One region of the Rhodopseudomonas sp. BAL398 genome, then DNA from elsewhere that is predicted to be linked to it. Evidence: predicted binding sites of a transcription regulator. Region 1 holds the regulator's gene; each other region holds the start of a gene.
What was found. Region 1 encodes LexA, which represses DNA repair genes until DNA is damaged. Its sites were predicted from a motif close to TGTTCNNNNTGTGTTCNG; they were not measured.

Region 1 (4,209 bases):
GTCTGCATCGAGATCAGCAGCGGCAAGCCGCGTCGGCTGCCGCCGGCGTTCAACGACATCTATCTGCCAGCGATGGTCGCGGTGCCGCCCACGGACCATGCGCCTGACTGAGTGTCCGATCGGCCGCAGCGCGGCTGGCGTCCTGGTATCAAGCCCCCCTGTTATGGGGTCGGCAGACGCTGGCAATCCATCGAATAGACCAATTCGCCCTTGGCGGTGCGTCCGATCGGCTGGCACGGGGCTTGGCCCTGACCGCCGGCACTGGACGTTGCGGCAGGCGCCGTGCCGGCATTCGGCGACGCCGCCACGTCCGCTGGCGCGGCGGCGCTTGCGGCGCGAGGCGCCGCCGCGGGTGCGGCGACAGGCGCCGTCGCGGCGCTGGGCGGCGCGCTGCTTTCCGGCGGGCGATAATCATCGCTGAAGCTCGGCATGGCGCCCTTGCTCCAGTCGTGCCGGATCGAATAGGCGGTGATAAAACCGATCGCCCCGAGGGTGGCGACGATCCGAAACAGCCACTTCGCAAAATTGTCCTGCATCTATGCGCTCCCAATCTTTGCCCGAGAGTTTCAACAGCCGCCGTGACGCTGCTAGAGGGGGCACGCGCCGATCACAATAATGATTTCGTTGGGGATGCGCGACCGCCTCACCATCAGCGCGCGGCGCCTTGCGCAAAGTGCGGCATCGACATAAGCCGGACACCGCGTTACCGCGCCCCACACCATCGTCCCGCAGGCGCGCGAATCCAAACCGGAGACTGACATGGCCCTGATGCCGGTTGCCGACGCCCTGTCGGCGGTGCTCGACGGCGCGCTGCCGCTGCCCGAGGAAAGCGTCGCGCTCGACACCGCGCATCGCCGGGTTCTGGCGCGCGATCTTGCCGCCCTGCGGACCCAGCCGCCACAGCCGATGTCGGCGATGGACGGCTATGCGGTGCGGGCGGCGGATGTCGCCACCGCCGGCGCCAGGCTGCGGGTGATCGGCGAGGTCGCGGCCGGCCGGCCGGCCGATGTGGCACTGCGTGACGGCGAGGCGCTGCGGATCTTCACGGGCGGGGTGATCCCCGCCGGCGCCGACACGGTGGTGATCCAGGAAGACACGCTGCGCGACGGCGACATCGTCACCATCACCGAAGCGGCGCAGCCCGGCCGGCATATCCGCCCGGCCGGAATCGATTTTGAGACGGGCCAGGTGCTGCTGCGCCGCGGAACCAGGCTCAGCGACCGTGATCTATCGCTGGCCGCCGGGATGAACCATCCGATGCTGCCGGTGCATCGGCGCCCATTGGTGGCGATGCTCGCCACCGGCGACGAATTGGTGATGCCGGGCACCGAGCCGGGTCCTGGACAGATCGTCTATTCCAACGGCTATGCGCTGCGGGCATTGGCGCGTGATGAGGGCGCCGAGATCACCGATCTCGGCATCGCCGCCGATACGATGGAGGCCACCACCTCGGCGATCCGGCGGGCACGCGATGCCGGCGCCGATCTGTTGGTCACCACCGGCGGCGCCTCGGCCGGCGACCACGACATGGTCAAACGCGCGCTGGAGGCCGAAGGCGTCGATCTGGCATTCTGGAAGATCGCAATGCGGCCGGGCAAACCGATGATGCATGGCCGGCGCGGGGCGATGGCGGTGATCGGCCTGCCCGGCAATCCGGTGTCGTCCTATGTCTGCGCCTTCCTGTTCATGGTGCCGCTGATCCGGGCGCTGGCGGGACGCCACGAGGTGCACCACGTACCCCAGCCGGCCAAGCTTGGCGGCGACCTTCCCGCCAATGACCAGCGCCAGGACTATGTCCGCGCCCGGCTCGAGATCGACCCGGACGGACAATTGCTGGCGACGCCGGTGCAACGCCAGGATTCCTCGCTGCTGGGCAAGCTCGCCGCGGCGCAGGCCCTGGTGATCCGTTCACCATTCGCCCCGGCGGCCAGCGCCGGTTCGGCCTGTACCATCCTGAAGCTCCCCTTGTAGCAAAAGCTCAAATTGTTACCGGCAAATTATGGGGTTGCAGAACACATATGGAACATATAGTGTTCGTTCATGATTTGTTTCTGGCCGTGCGGTTCTGGCAATCTGCATTTGGGGGCTCTTGTGGCGCCTTGCGGAACATGCGGCGACAGACTGGGGATTGGTCGAGATGCTCACGCGCAAACAATATGAATTGCTGCGATTCATCAACGAGCGGCTGAAGGAAGCCGGCGTCCCCCCCTCGTTCGACGAGATGAAGGATGCGCTGGATTTACGCTCCAAATCCGGCATTCACCGGCTGATCACCGCGCTGGAAGAGCGCGGCTTCATCCGCCGGCTGCCCAATCGCGCCCGCGCCATCGAAGTCATCAAGTTGCCGGAGATGGGCATCAATCCCGGCGGCAACGGCCGTCGCGGCTTCACTCCGAGCGTAATCGAAGGCAATCTGGGCAAGGTTCGCCCCGCCAGCTCCAACCCCGCCGAGGATGATTCCAGCCGCAACGTCTCGGTGCCGGTGATGGGCCGGATCGCCGCCGGCACGCCGATCGAGGCGTTGCAGACCCGCAGCCACACCATCAGCGTGCCGCCCGACATGCTCGGCGCCGGCGAGCACTACGCGCTGGAAGTGCGCGGCGATTCGATGGTCGATGCCGGCATCCTCGACGGCGACATGGCGCTGATCCAGCGCCATGAGAGTGCCGAGACCGGCGACATCGTGGTGGCGCTGATCGACGAGGAGGAAGCCACGCTGAAGCGGTTCCGCCGACGCGGCGCCTCGATCGCGCTGGAGCCAGCCAACGCCTCCTACGAAGTTCGGATCCTGCCGCCGAACCGGGTGCGGATTCAGGGCAAGCTGGTCGGGCTGTATCGTAAATACTGAGGCTGTTCGCGCTCAGTCGGTGTCGCGCTGATCGGTTGGCGCGGGCGTTGCGTCGACCGGCGCCGCGCCCCGCGACGAAGTGCTGATCCGGGCCGTCGTGGCGTTCGGATCGGCCGGCGCCCAGGGCCGATCGGTGCCGCGCGGGCGGACCGCGTCGATTGCCCATCCATCGCCCCCATCGCGGCCGCGCCGCAAGGCCAGCGCGCCGCCGCGGCGCCATTGCTCCGGACCGATCAGCCGCGCCGCGCAATCGTCCGGCGCAGGCAGCGCGCTGACGATCACGGCCGCGCGCGTGCAATCATCGTCCAGCGCCTCCGGGCGCTTCGCCAGCGCCACCAGCGCGCCGTCCGCCAGCGCCGTGACGCAGCCGTCGGCGTCGCAGGATACGTCTTGCGTCAGCGACCCATCGCCGCCCTGGCGCGAATCGCCATCCGCCGCCAGCCATTCCTTGAGCAGGAAGGCGTCGTTGCCGCTCTGCATCAGCCGTAGCCGGCCGTCGGCGCCCCGTACCGCGACTTGCCGGCCGTCATCCGACACCCGCATCGCAGGCTGCGGCTTCAGCAGCGCCCAGCCCGCCGCCACGGCGATCGCCAGCGCACCGGCAAAGCGCAGCGGCGTGCGCAACAGGGCGAGCGCAATCATCCCGATGGTGGCGAGCAGGAGCGCTCCGGTGCCGAACGCCGCGACCCGGCCGATCGCGCCGGGCAGTGCCGCGACCCATTGCGCCACCACGATCATCCAGTCGATGCCGATTTCCATCAGCCGCCAGAACACGCCGTCGAAGCCGAACGGCATCGCCACCAGCCCCAGCAGGCCCGCCGGCATCACCAGGGCCGAGACCACGGGCATTGCCGCCAGATTGGCCAGCACCCCATAGGGGGTGGCGCGGTGGAAGTGAAACGCCGCATAGGGCGTGGTGGCCAGGCCCGCGACCAGCGACGCCAGCGCCAGCATGGCGATCTCGCGGCCGCCCCACAGCGCCGCGCGCGCGGTCGCCGAGTGGTCGGGCGCGGCCAACAGCGCCGGCATCCCAATCTGGACCAGCGCCACCAGCCCCAACGTGGCGGCGAACGACATCTGGAAGCTCGGATGCACCAGGGCTTCCGGCGCGATCAGCAGCACCACTAACGCGGCCACCGCCAGCGTCCGGAAGGTGATGGCGCGGCGATCGACCATCACGGCGATCAGCACCACGGCGGTCATCAAAAACGAGCGCTGCGTCGCCACCTCGGCGCCGGACAGCAGCAGATAGAACGCCGCGGCCGCCAGCGCCGCCGCGGCAGCCGCTTTCTTGATCGGAAACGTCACCGTCAGCGCCGGGATCAGCGCCAGCAGCGCGCGCACCACGAAGAACACCACGC
Region 2 (4,209 bases), 1.0 Mb from region 1:
ATAGGCGGCGCGGTCGCGCGGATAGGCCAGGATGTCCGGCGTGCCGTCGCAAAACACCAGCCGCGACCCGATCAGCAGTTTCGGTTTGGATTGGAGTTCGGGATCGTCGAGCGCCTTGTAGGCGCGGACCACGCCGGCCAGCGTGTTGCGGTCGGCGATGCCGATCGCGGCCAGCCCCAGCACGGCGGCCTCGTGGACATAGTCCTGCGGATGCGAACCACCGCGCAGGAAGGAGAAATTGGTGGTGACGCCGATCTCCGCATAGGCCGGGGCGCTCATATAAGCCTCCTCAAATATGAGCAGTTCAATTCGTCATTGCGAGCGTAGCGAAGCAATCCAGGGGCTCAGTGCACGACGCTCCTGGATTGCTTCGTCGCTTCGCTCCTCGCAATGACGTTGAGGGAGTGCTCATGCGAACAGCCCGTGCATGAACCAGTTCGGCTGGCCGGCGGATGCCTCGACCTCGCGGCCGTAGAGGCCGTCGCGATACAGCCAGAACCGCAACCCGGTCTCGTCCTCGACGCGGAAGTAATCGCGGGTCAACGCCGCGCCGTCGGCGCGCCACCATTCCATCGCGACGCGCTCGGGGCCTTCGGCGCGCACCACCGCGTGGTGGGCGCGGCGCCAGCGGAATTGCGCCGGCGGGCCGTCCGGTACCCCGGCGATCACCTGGATCGGCTCCGGATGTTCGAACAGCCGCAGCGGCCGCAGCGGCGGTTCGTCGGCGATGCGCGCCGGCCACACCGCCTGCGCGGCGGCGGTCAGATGCCGCTGCGCCGACAGCGCCAGCGCGGCGCGCTCCGGAATGTGGGTGTCCTGCGGCAGATGCACCACGACGCGGCGGGGGCCGAGCCGCGCCGCGAGGCGGTCGAGCAACGCCGCCAGCTCATCATTGTCGTGCACATGGGCGTCGAGATCGCTTTGCTGCTGCACCACGATCTCGGTGCGGCTGGCGGACAGCCGGATCAGATCGAAGCCGAAGCCGGGATCGAGCGGGTCGGCGATGGCGGCGAGCCGCTCGGCGAACAGCCGGTCGATCATCGCCGCCTTGGTGACCGGCTGGCCGGTGTCGACCGCGATGGTGCGTACCGCGCCGTCGGTGCGGAAGAAACTGGCCTGCAAGCGCCGCGCGCCCTTGCCCTGGCGGTCCATCGCGGCGACCAGCATCTGCGCCAGACCAGACAGCGTCGCGACGATCACGCCGTCGGTGGCGATGGGCTCGGCGAAGCGTTTTTCCACGATGTAGTCCGGCAGCGGCTGGCGCGGCGAGATCGGCGCCTCGCTTTGCCCCAGCGCCTGCTCCAGCCGCGCGGTGAAGGCGGCGCCGAACCGCGCGGTGATCTCGTGGCGGGCGCGCGACGCGACGTCGCCGATGCTCTTCAACCCGGCGCGGCGCAGCCCGCCGACGATCGCCGCATCGACGCCGAGCGCCGCCACCGGCAGCGGCGCCACCGCCATGGCCTCATCGCCATCGGGGACGATATGGCCATGACGCGCGCGGCTAAGGGTGCGGGCGCATACCGAGGTCGAGGCGATCGCCGCGCTGACCGCAAAGCCCTGCGCGGTCAGCGCCGTGCATAGCATCCGCAGCAGCGCGGCCTCGCCGCCGAACAGATGGGCGCAGCCGGTGATATCGAGCAGCAAGCCGTCCGGACCATCCAGCGCCACCAGCGGGGTGAAGCGGTCGCACCAATCGGCGATATGATCGCGCGTGCGCGCATCGGCAGAATCGTCGGCGTCGAACACCTGCAGCTCGGGGCAGATCGCCCGCGCATTGGCGAGCGGCACGCCGATAGCAAGCCCGATCACGGAGGCGGCGTGATCCAGCGCCACGACCTGCAGCGCGTTATTGTGTTTGGCGACGACGATCCACGGAGGGCTCGCCGCGCTAACCGGCGCGGCGTTGCCATGCGATTGCAGCCGCCGCAGGCGGTCGGTCGGCAGGCGCGGCAGCCACAGGCTGAGGATGCGCCGGCGCGTCACGGAAAAGGCACTCATCACACTTCCATTCCATGATCCAGCGGCCGTTCGGGCCATGACGATTGCGCACCAGCGCGGTCTCCAGCACCGGCGCGCCCCAGATCTGTTGCCAGGGCGGCGTGCCGGGCCGCGGCGGCGAATGCGCCGCGCGCACGATCCATCGGGTCTCGGCGCTGGACGGCAGCGGCGTCGCCGCCACCCGCAGCACCAGGCCGGTGACGCCGGAGCCGCGCGCCGCCAGCGTCAGCTTGCGCGAGGCGACCAGATCGAGATGCCGGCTCTCGCCCCAGATCTCGAGCACCACGCAGCCCAGCGCGTCGCAGGCCAGCGCATCGGCGGCGGCGCGCAGCGCGGCTTCGGCATCGGGCGCGTGCACGGTGACCAGCAGACGCGGATCGAGACCGAGTTCGCCAAAGCCGTTCGGCGACAGCGCGCCGGATTCGCGCTCGGCGAAATCCTGCCGCACCCATAGCAGCGGCCGCGTGCCGATCCGCCGCGCCAGGCCGGCGACGAAGCCGGTCGCCGCCGCGCCATGCCGGCCGGCCTCGGCGAACACCTCGTGCAGCGCGCCCCGCGCCAGCCCGCCCTGCAGCGCGGCATCGGCCTCGGCATGGCCCAGCGCCACCCGGCGCAGCTGCTGCGCCTCGCTGTTGCTCTCGATCCGCTCAATATCGCCGCGCAAATCCGCAAGCGCGCTCAGGCGTGCGCTCATCATGCGCCGCTCCTTTGAATTGTCTGCCGTCACAGGTTTGGGTGAACCTGCTTCCGGCTCATTTGTTCATGGTATGTTCTAATATAAAGCTAACCCCGGCCGCAGAGTCAATCGGCATCGCGAGCCAGATTTTTTGCCGAGCTGAATCAACATCTTCGCCCTGGCGCGCGGCGCCGCGCGATCGCCCGCGGCTTGCTGGCGGCGGCCAAGCCCGGCATAAAGCGCCATGACTGACCAACGCCAATTGCTGCGCGCGATGTTCGACGCCGCCGTCGCCGCCGCGCATCCCGACCATGTGCTCGGCCCGCATCTGCCCCCGGCGCCGCGCGGCCGGGTGATCTGCCTCGCCGCCGGCAAGGGCGCCGCCGCGATGGCGGCCGCCGCCGAACGGCATTATCTCGACGATCTCGGGCTCGAACCATCGCGGCTGGTCGGCATCGCCACCACCCGCCATGGCCATCGCGTGCCGACCCGGCGTATTGAGGTGATCGAGGCCGGCCATCCGGTGCCGGATGCGGCCGGATTGCGCGGCGCCGAAGCCAGCCTGGCGCTGGCGCAGGAAGCCGGCGCCGACGATCTGCTGCTGGTGCTGCTGTCAGGCGGCGGCTCGGCAAACTGGATCGCGCCGGTCGCGGGCGTGTCCTTCGCGCAGAAGCAGGAGTTGACGAAGGCGCTGCTGCGCTCCGGCGCGCCGATCGGCGAGGTCAACACCGTGCGCAAACATCTGTCGCGGATCAAGGGCGGTCGGCTCGCCCGCGCCGGCCAGCGCGCCGAGATCGTCACCCTGGCGATCTCCGACGTGCCGCGCGACGAGCCCTCGGCAATCGCCTCCGGCCCGACCGTGCCGGATCCCACCACGCTGGAGGATGCCCGCGCCATCGTGGCGCATTACGGATTGTACGTCGACGACGCGATCCGCCGCGCGCTCGACGATCCCGGCAATGAAAGCTGCAAGCCCGGCGACGCCGCCTTCGCCCGCGCGCGGTTCGAACTGATCGCGCGGCCGCGACAATCGCTCGATGCCGCGATCAAGCTGGCCTGCGACGCCGGCTACACCATCGTCGATCTCGGCGCCGATCTCGAAGGCGAGGCCCGCGATGTCGCCGCCGCGCACGCCCGGATCGCGCTGCAGGCGCGCGCCGACGGCCAGCGGCTGGCGATCATGTCGGGCGGCGAGCTAACGGTGACGGTGCGTGGCACCGGCCACGGCGGCCCCAATCAGGAATATGCGCTGGCGCTGGCGATGCATCTGAAGGACACGCCCGGAATCGCCGCGCTGGCCGCCGACACCGACGGCGCCGATGGCGGCGCCGGCAGCGCCAGCGATCCGGCCGGCGCCATCATCGACGACGCGACATTTGCGAAAATCAATTCGCTCGGCCTCGACCCCGCCGCCCATCTCGCCAATAACGACGCCACCGCATTCTTCGCCGCCACCGGCGATCTTTTGCTCAGCGGACCGACGCTGACCAATGTCAACGATATCAGGGTGATTTTGATTTGATGGCCGGTGCCGC
Region 3 (4,209 bases), 2.1 Mb from region 1:
GATGCACGCTGGGGCCGAGCCGGGCCAGCGCCTCGAGATGACCGGGCACGCCATAGCCCTTGTGCTGCTCGAAACCATAGCCCGGACAATCCTGCGCCAAACGGCACATCAGCCGGTCGCGCGACACTTTGGCGATGATCGAGGCCGCGGCGATCGACAGCACCAGGGCGTCGCCGCCGATCACGGCGTCACAATCGCAACTCACCTCGAGCCGGTCGCGGCCGTCGACCAGCACGTGCTGTGGGCGGTCGGGCAGCGCATGGACCGCGCGGGCCAGCGCCCACAGCGAGGCGCGCAAAATATTGTCGCGATCGATTCGCGCCGGGGACGCATAGGCCACCGCGACCGAGGCGGTGACGCAGATCTGCTCGAACAGCGCCTCGCGCTTCTCCGCGGTGAGCCGCTTGGAATCGTCGAGGCCCTTGGGGATGCGCTTGGGATCGAGCACCACGGCGGCGGCCACCACGGGTCCTGCCAACGGGCCGCGCCCGGCCTCGTCGCAGCCGGCCACCGGCCACACCCCGCGCTTGAGCAGCGCCCGTTCGCGCCGAAAGCTCGGCGGCGCCACCGCGATGACGCCCTTGCCGAGCTTGGCCGGCGTTTTGTCCTGATCCCGAATCATGCCGGGATGCTGCGGGCCGGCCGCGGCATCCGCAACCGGAAATTCGCCGCCGTGCCCGTTATTCAGACCCCCGCCATTCGGACAAGAATCGCGTTCCCCGGATGCGGCGCAACGCGCCGCCCTGGCGGCGTGGCGCACTTAGCGGCGCTGAGACGCGTTGCCCGGCAGCGAAGCGGGGTCCCGGTTCTGCGAAGCGGCACTGCATGCCGCATCGCGCCCGGGACACGGGTGCCTATGGTCCTCGCGAAAAATTTGCTTTCAAAACAAGCTGAGCTGCTGGCCGCTGCGTTCCGGCCGGGCAAAATGATCGGTGGTCAGTTTCGAGCGCCGCTTGTTGAGTCCGAGCTTGGCGCAGGCGATTTCGAAGCGGCGGCCGATCATCCAGGCCATCGGCCCGGTGCCCTTCATCCGCGTGCCCCATTGCGAGTCATAATCGCGGCCGTCGCGCATCTCGCGGATCAAAGTGAAGACGTGGCGATAGCGGTCGGGATAATTGGCCATCAGCCATTCGCGGAACAGGTCGCGGACCTCGAGCGGCAGCCGCAGCAGCACATAGCTGGCTTCCTTGACCCCGGCATGGGCCGCGGCGTCGAGAATCCGCTCGATCTCAGCGTCGTTCAGCGCCGGGATCACCGGCGCCACCATCACGGTGGTGGGAATCCCGGCCTGCGCCAATTGCCGCAGTGCCTCCAGCCGCTTGGCCGGCGTCGAGGCGCGCGGCTCCATGCTGCGGGCCAGTTTGGGATCGAGCGAGGTCACCGAGATCGCCACCTTGGCGAGGTTGCGCTTGGCCATCCGGGCCAGAATGTCGATGTCGCGGGTGACCAGCGCCGATTTGGTGACGATGCCGACCGGATGCGACGCCCGCTCCAGCACTTCCAAAATGCCGCGCATGATGTTGCGGTCGCGCTCGATCGGCTGATACGGATCGGTATTGGTGCCGATCGCGATCATTTTCGGCTCGTAATTCTGCGCCGCCAGCTCCTTCTCCAGCAGCGCCGGCGCGTCCGGCCTGGCGAACAGCTTGGATTCGAAATCCAGCCCCGGCGACAGGCCGAGATAGGCATGGGTCGGCCGGGCGAAGCAATAGACGCAGCCATGCTCGCAGCCGCGATAGGGATTGATCGAGCGGTCGAAGCCGATGTCGGGCGAGTCGTTGCGGGTGATCACTTTTCGCGCGGTGTCGAGCGCCACTGTGGTCTTGAACGGCGGCAATTCGTCGAGGCTCTGCCAGCCATCGTCGAACGCCACCCGGGCCTCGGCCTCGAACCGGCCGCTGGCATTGGACTGCGCGCCGCGGCCGCGGCGGCGCTCGCGGTCGATCGCGACCTCGAGCGCCGGAAAGGGTGAAGGCGCACCCGCCGGCTCGGAGGGCGTCGTGACCGGCGGGTGCTTGAGGGCAATGGATGCTCTGCTCATGGTTCGAAGATAGCGAGTCGCGAGAACAAATCAAGAACATAAATTCGCCATTCCACAGCCGGGCCGGCATCGCCGGGCGCTTGGCGCGCAACGACGCCAAAACCCCCGTTGCGCGACAAAACCGGCAATTCCCGGCTGATTTCATCGGGGCAAAGTGATAACGGTGCGGCGGTTCGTCGTGAGAGGATCGCCAGTCGCGATGTTGAGCGTCATCATTCCCACCGAAGGCATCGAACGCGACGCCGTCGCCACGCTGGCGGCGCTGGTGCCCGGAGCCGCGGCCGGCGTGGTCAGCGACGTCGTGTTGGTCGACCGCGGCGGCGGCGATGTGATCGCGCGGGTCGCCGACGTCGCCGGGTGCCATTTTCTCGCCTTCGAGGGTTCGCGCAGCGCGGCGATGGCGGCTGGCGCGCGGCAGTCCCGGTCGCCATGGCTGATGTTTCTGCAAGCCGGCGCGGTGCTGGATTCCGGCTGGATCGAGGAGACCACCCAGTTCATTCAGCGGGTCTCGGCCAGCGGCACGCCGCGCGCCGGGATCTTCCGCTATGCCCGCTCGCCCTACGCCGAAACGAGCTGGCGCGACGGCCTGGCGCTGCTGCGCCGCGCCGTCCTCGGCCCCGGCACCGAGCAGGGCCTGCTGATCGCCCGCGAGCATTATGACCGTCTCGGCGGCCACGACGGCCGCCGCTCCGAGACCCGGCTGCTGCGCCAGCTCGGCCGCTCCTCGCGCACCATGCTGCGCAGCCGTATCGTCGTCGCCTGACTCTGCCGCCCTCGCCTTAAGCCGGACACTGCAAGCCGGATAGCGTGCGCGCCAATACACTTGCCAAAGTCAACCATTTAGTTGATATTGGCAAGTATAGAGGTGAGCCGATGTTGCAGCACGTTTCTGACCCGACCGTCGCGGCGGTCCGCGCCTTCAACCGGTTCTACACCGCCAAGGTCGGCGTGCTGGAACAGCATCTGGTGCACAGTCCCTATTCGCTGACCGAGGCGCGCATCCTGTATGAGCTGGCGCAGCGGGAGCGGCCGACCGCGAAGGCGATCGGCGCCGGGCTCGGGCTCGATCCCGGCTATCTCAGCCGGATCATCCAGAATTTCGACGAAGCCGGCCTGATCGTGCGAGCCGCGTCACCAGCCGACCGCCGGCAATATCTCCTAGCGCTGACCGCCAAGGGCCGCGCCGCCTTGTCCAAGCTGACGCGCGCCATGGAGCAGGAGGTCGCCGCCATGCTACGCGGGCTGGGCGCGGGCGACCGCGCCCAGCTGATTCAGGCAATGGCGACGATCGAGCGGCTGCTTGGCGCGCCGCCGCAGCCGCCAGCCATCACGCTGCGCCCGCCCCGGCCCGGCGATATCGGCTGGGTGGTGCAAAGCCACGGCGCGCTCTACGCCGCCGAATATGGCTTCGACGCCTCGTTCGAGGCGCTGGTGGCGCAGCTGGCTTCGACCTTCCTGGCCTCGTTCGACGCCTCGCGCGAGCGCAGCTGGATCGCCGAGCTCGATGGCGCGCCGGTCGGCTCGGTGTTCCTGGTCCGACACAGCGATCAGATCGCCAAGCTGCGGCTGCTGCTGGTCGATCCGGCCGGCCGCGGCCACGGGCTCGGGCAAAGGCTGGTCGGCGAATGCATCGGCTTTGCCCGGCAATGCGGCTATCGCGGCATCACGCTATGGACCCAGAGCATCCTGATCGCCGCGCGACAGATCTATCGGAACTCAGGCTTTGAACTGGTCGCCACCGAGCCGCATCGCAGTTTCGGTCAGGACCTGGTCGGCGAGACCTGGGAGTTGAAACTGTAATGGCGGCGCGACGCCAGCCTGCGCTGCGCGTCACCGCGGAATTGCTCGCGTTTCACAAGGCCAATGCGAGGCGCCTGCGCGCGGAGGCCTGTGGCGTGGCGCGGCAAGCATTGCGCCGATGGCTGGCGCGTCTGTTTCGCCGCCGCTGAGCGCCGCGTCAGGCGGCGCGATCCGCCGCCAATGCGCCGGCGAATTGCGGATAGGTCTCGGCCAATTCGTCGGTCACCCGACCGCGCAGCAGCGCCAGGGTTTCGGCGTCGGGATCCGGCGTGGTCGGCACCTCGGCCGGCGCGTCATAGTCGAAGCCGGTCTTGGCCTTGACCTCGGCGGCGGTGACGCCGCGATGCACGCTGCGCAGCCGGAAGCGT

Region 2: the regulator LexA is predicted to act here: its motif matches at 2,756-2,773, upstream of RBJ75_RS11295 (ImuA family protein).
Region 3: the regulator LexA is predicted to act here: its motif matches at 2,063-2,080, upstream of RBJ75_RS16180 (PA0069 family radical SAM protein).

The regions. Positions count from the first base shown of each region.
Region 1 covers NZ_CP133111.1:1,315,120-1,319,328, forward strand. Annotated here, with positions in the region: gene RBJ75_RS06265 (acyl-CoA thioesterase) at 1-111, shown strand, start outside; gene RBJ75_RS06270 (hypothetical protein) at 162-536, opposite strand; gene glp (gephyrin-like molybdotransferase Glp) at 760-1,971, shown strand; gene lexA (transcriptional repressor LexA) at 2,138-2,848, shown strand; gene RBJ75_RS06285 (ComEC/Rec2 family competence protein) at 2,861-4,209, opposite strand, start outside.
Region 2 covers NZ_CP133111.1:2,356,579-2,360,787, forward strand. Annotated here, with positions in the region: gene RBJ75_RS11285 (error-prone DNA polymerase) at 1-279, opposite strand, end outside; gene RBJ75_RS11290 (Y-family DNA polymerase) at 409-1,998, opposite strand; gene RBJ75_RS11295 (ImuA family protein) at 1,889-2,695, opposite strand; gene RBJ75_RS11300 (glycerate kinase) at 2,919-4,196, shown strand.
Region 3 covers NZ_CP133111.1:3,423,621-3,427,829, forward strand. Annotated here, with positions in the region: gene RBJ75_RS16175 (ribonuclease HII) at 1-622, opposite strand, end outside; gene RBJ75_RS16180 (PA0069 family radical SAM protein) at 881-2,041, opposite strand; gene RBJ75_RS16185 (glycosyl transferase) at 2,241-2,804, shown strand; gene RBJ75_RS16190 (helix-turn-helix domain-containing GNAT family N-acetyltransferase) at 2,915-3,841, shown strand; gene RBJ75_RS16195 (hypothetical protein) at 3,841-3,990, shown strand; gene RBJ75_RS16200 (CoA-transferase) at 3,999-4,209, opposite strand, start outside.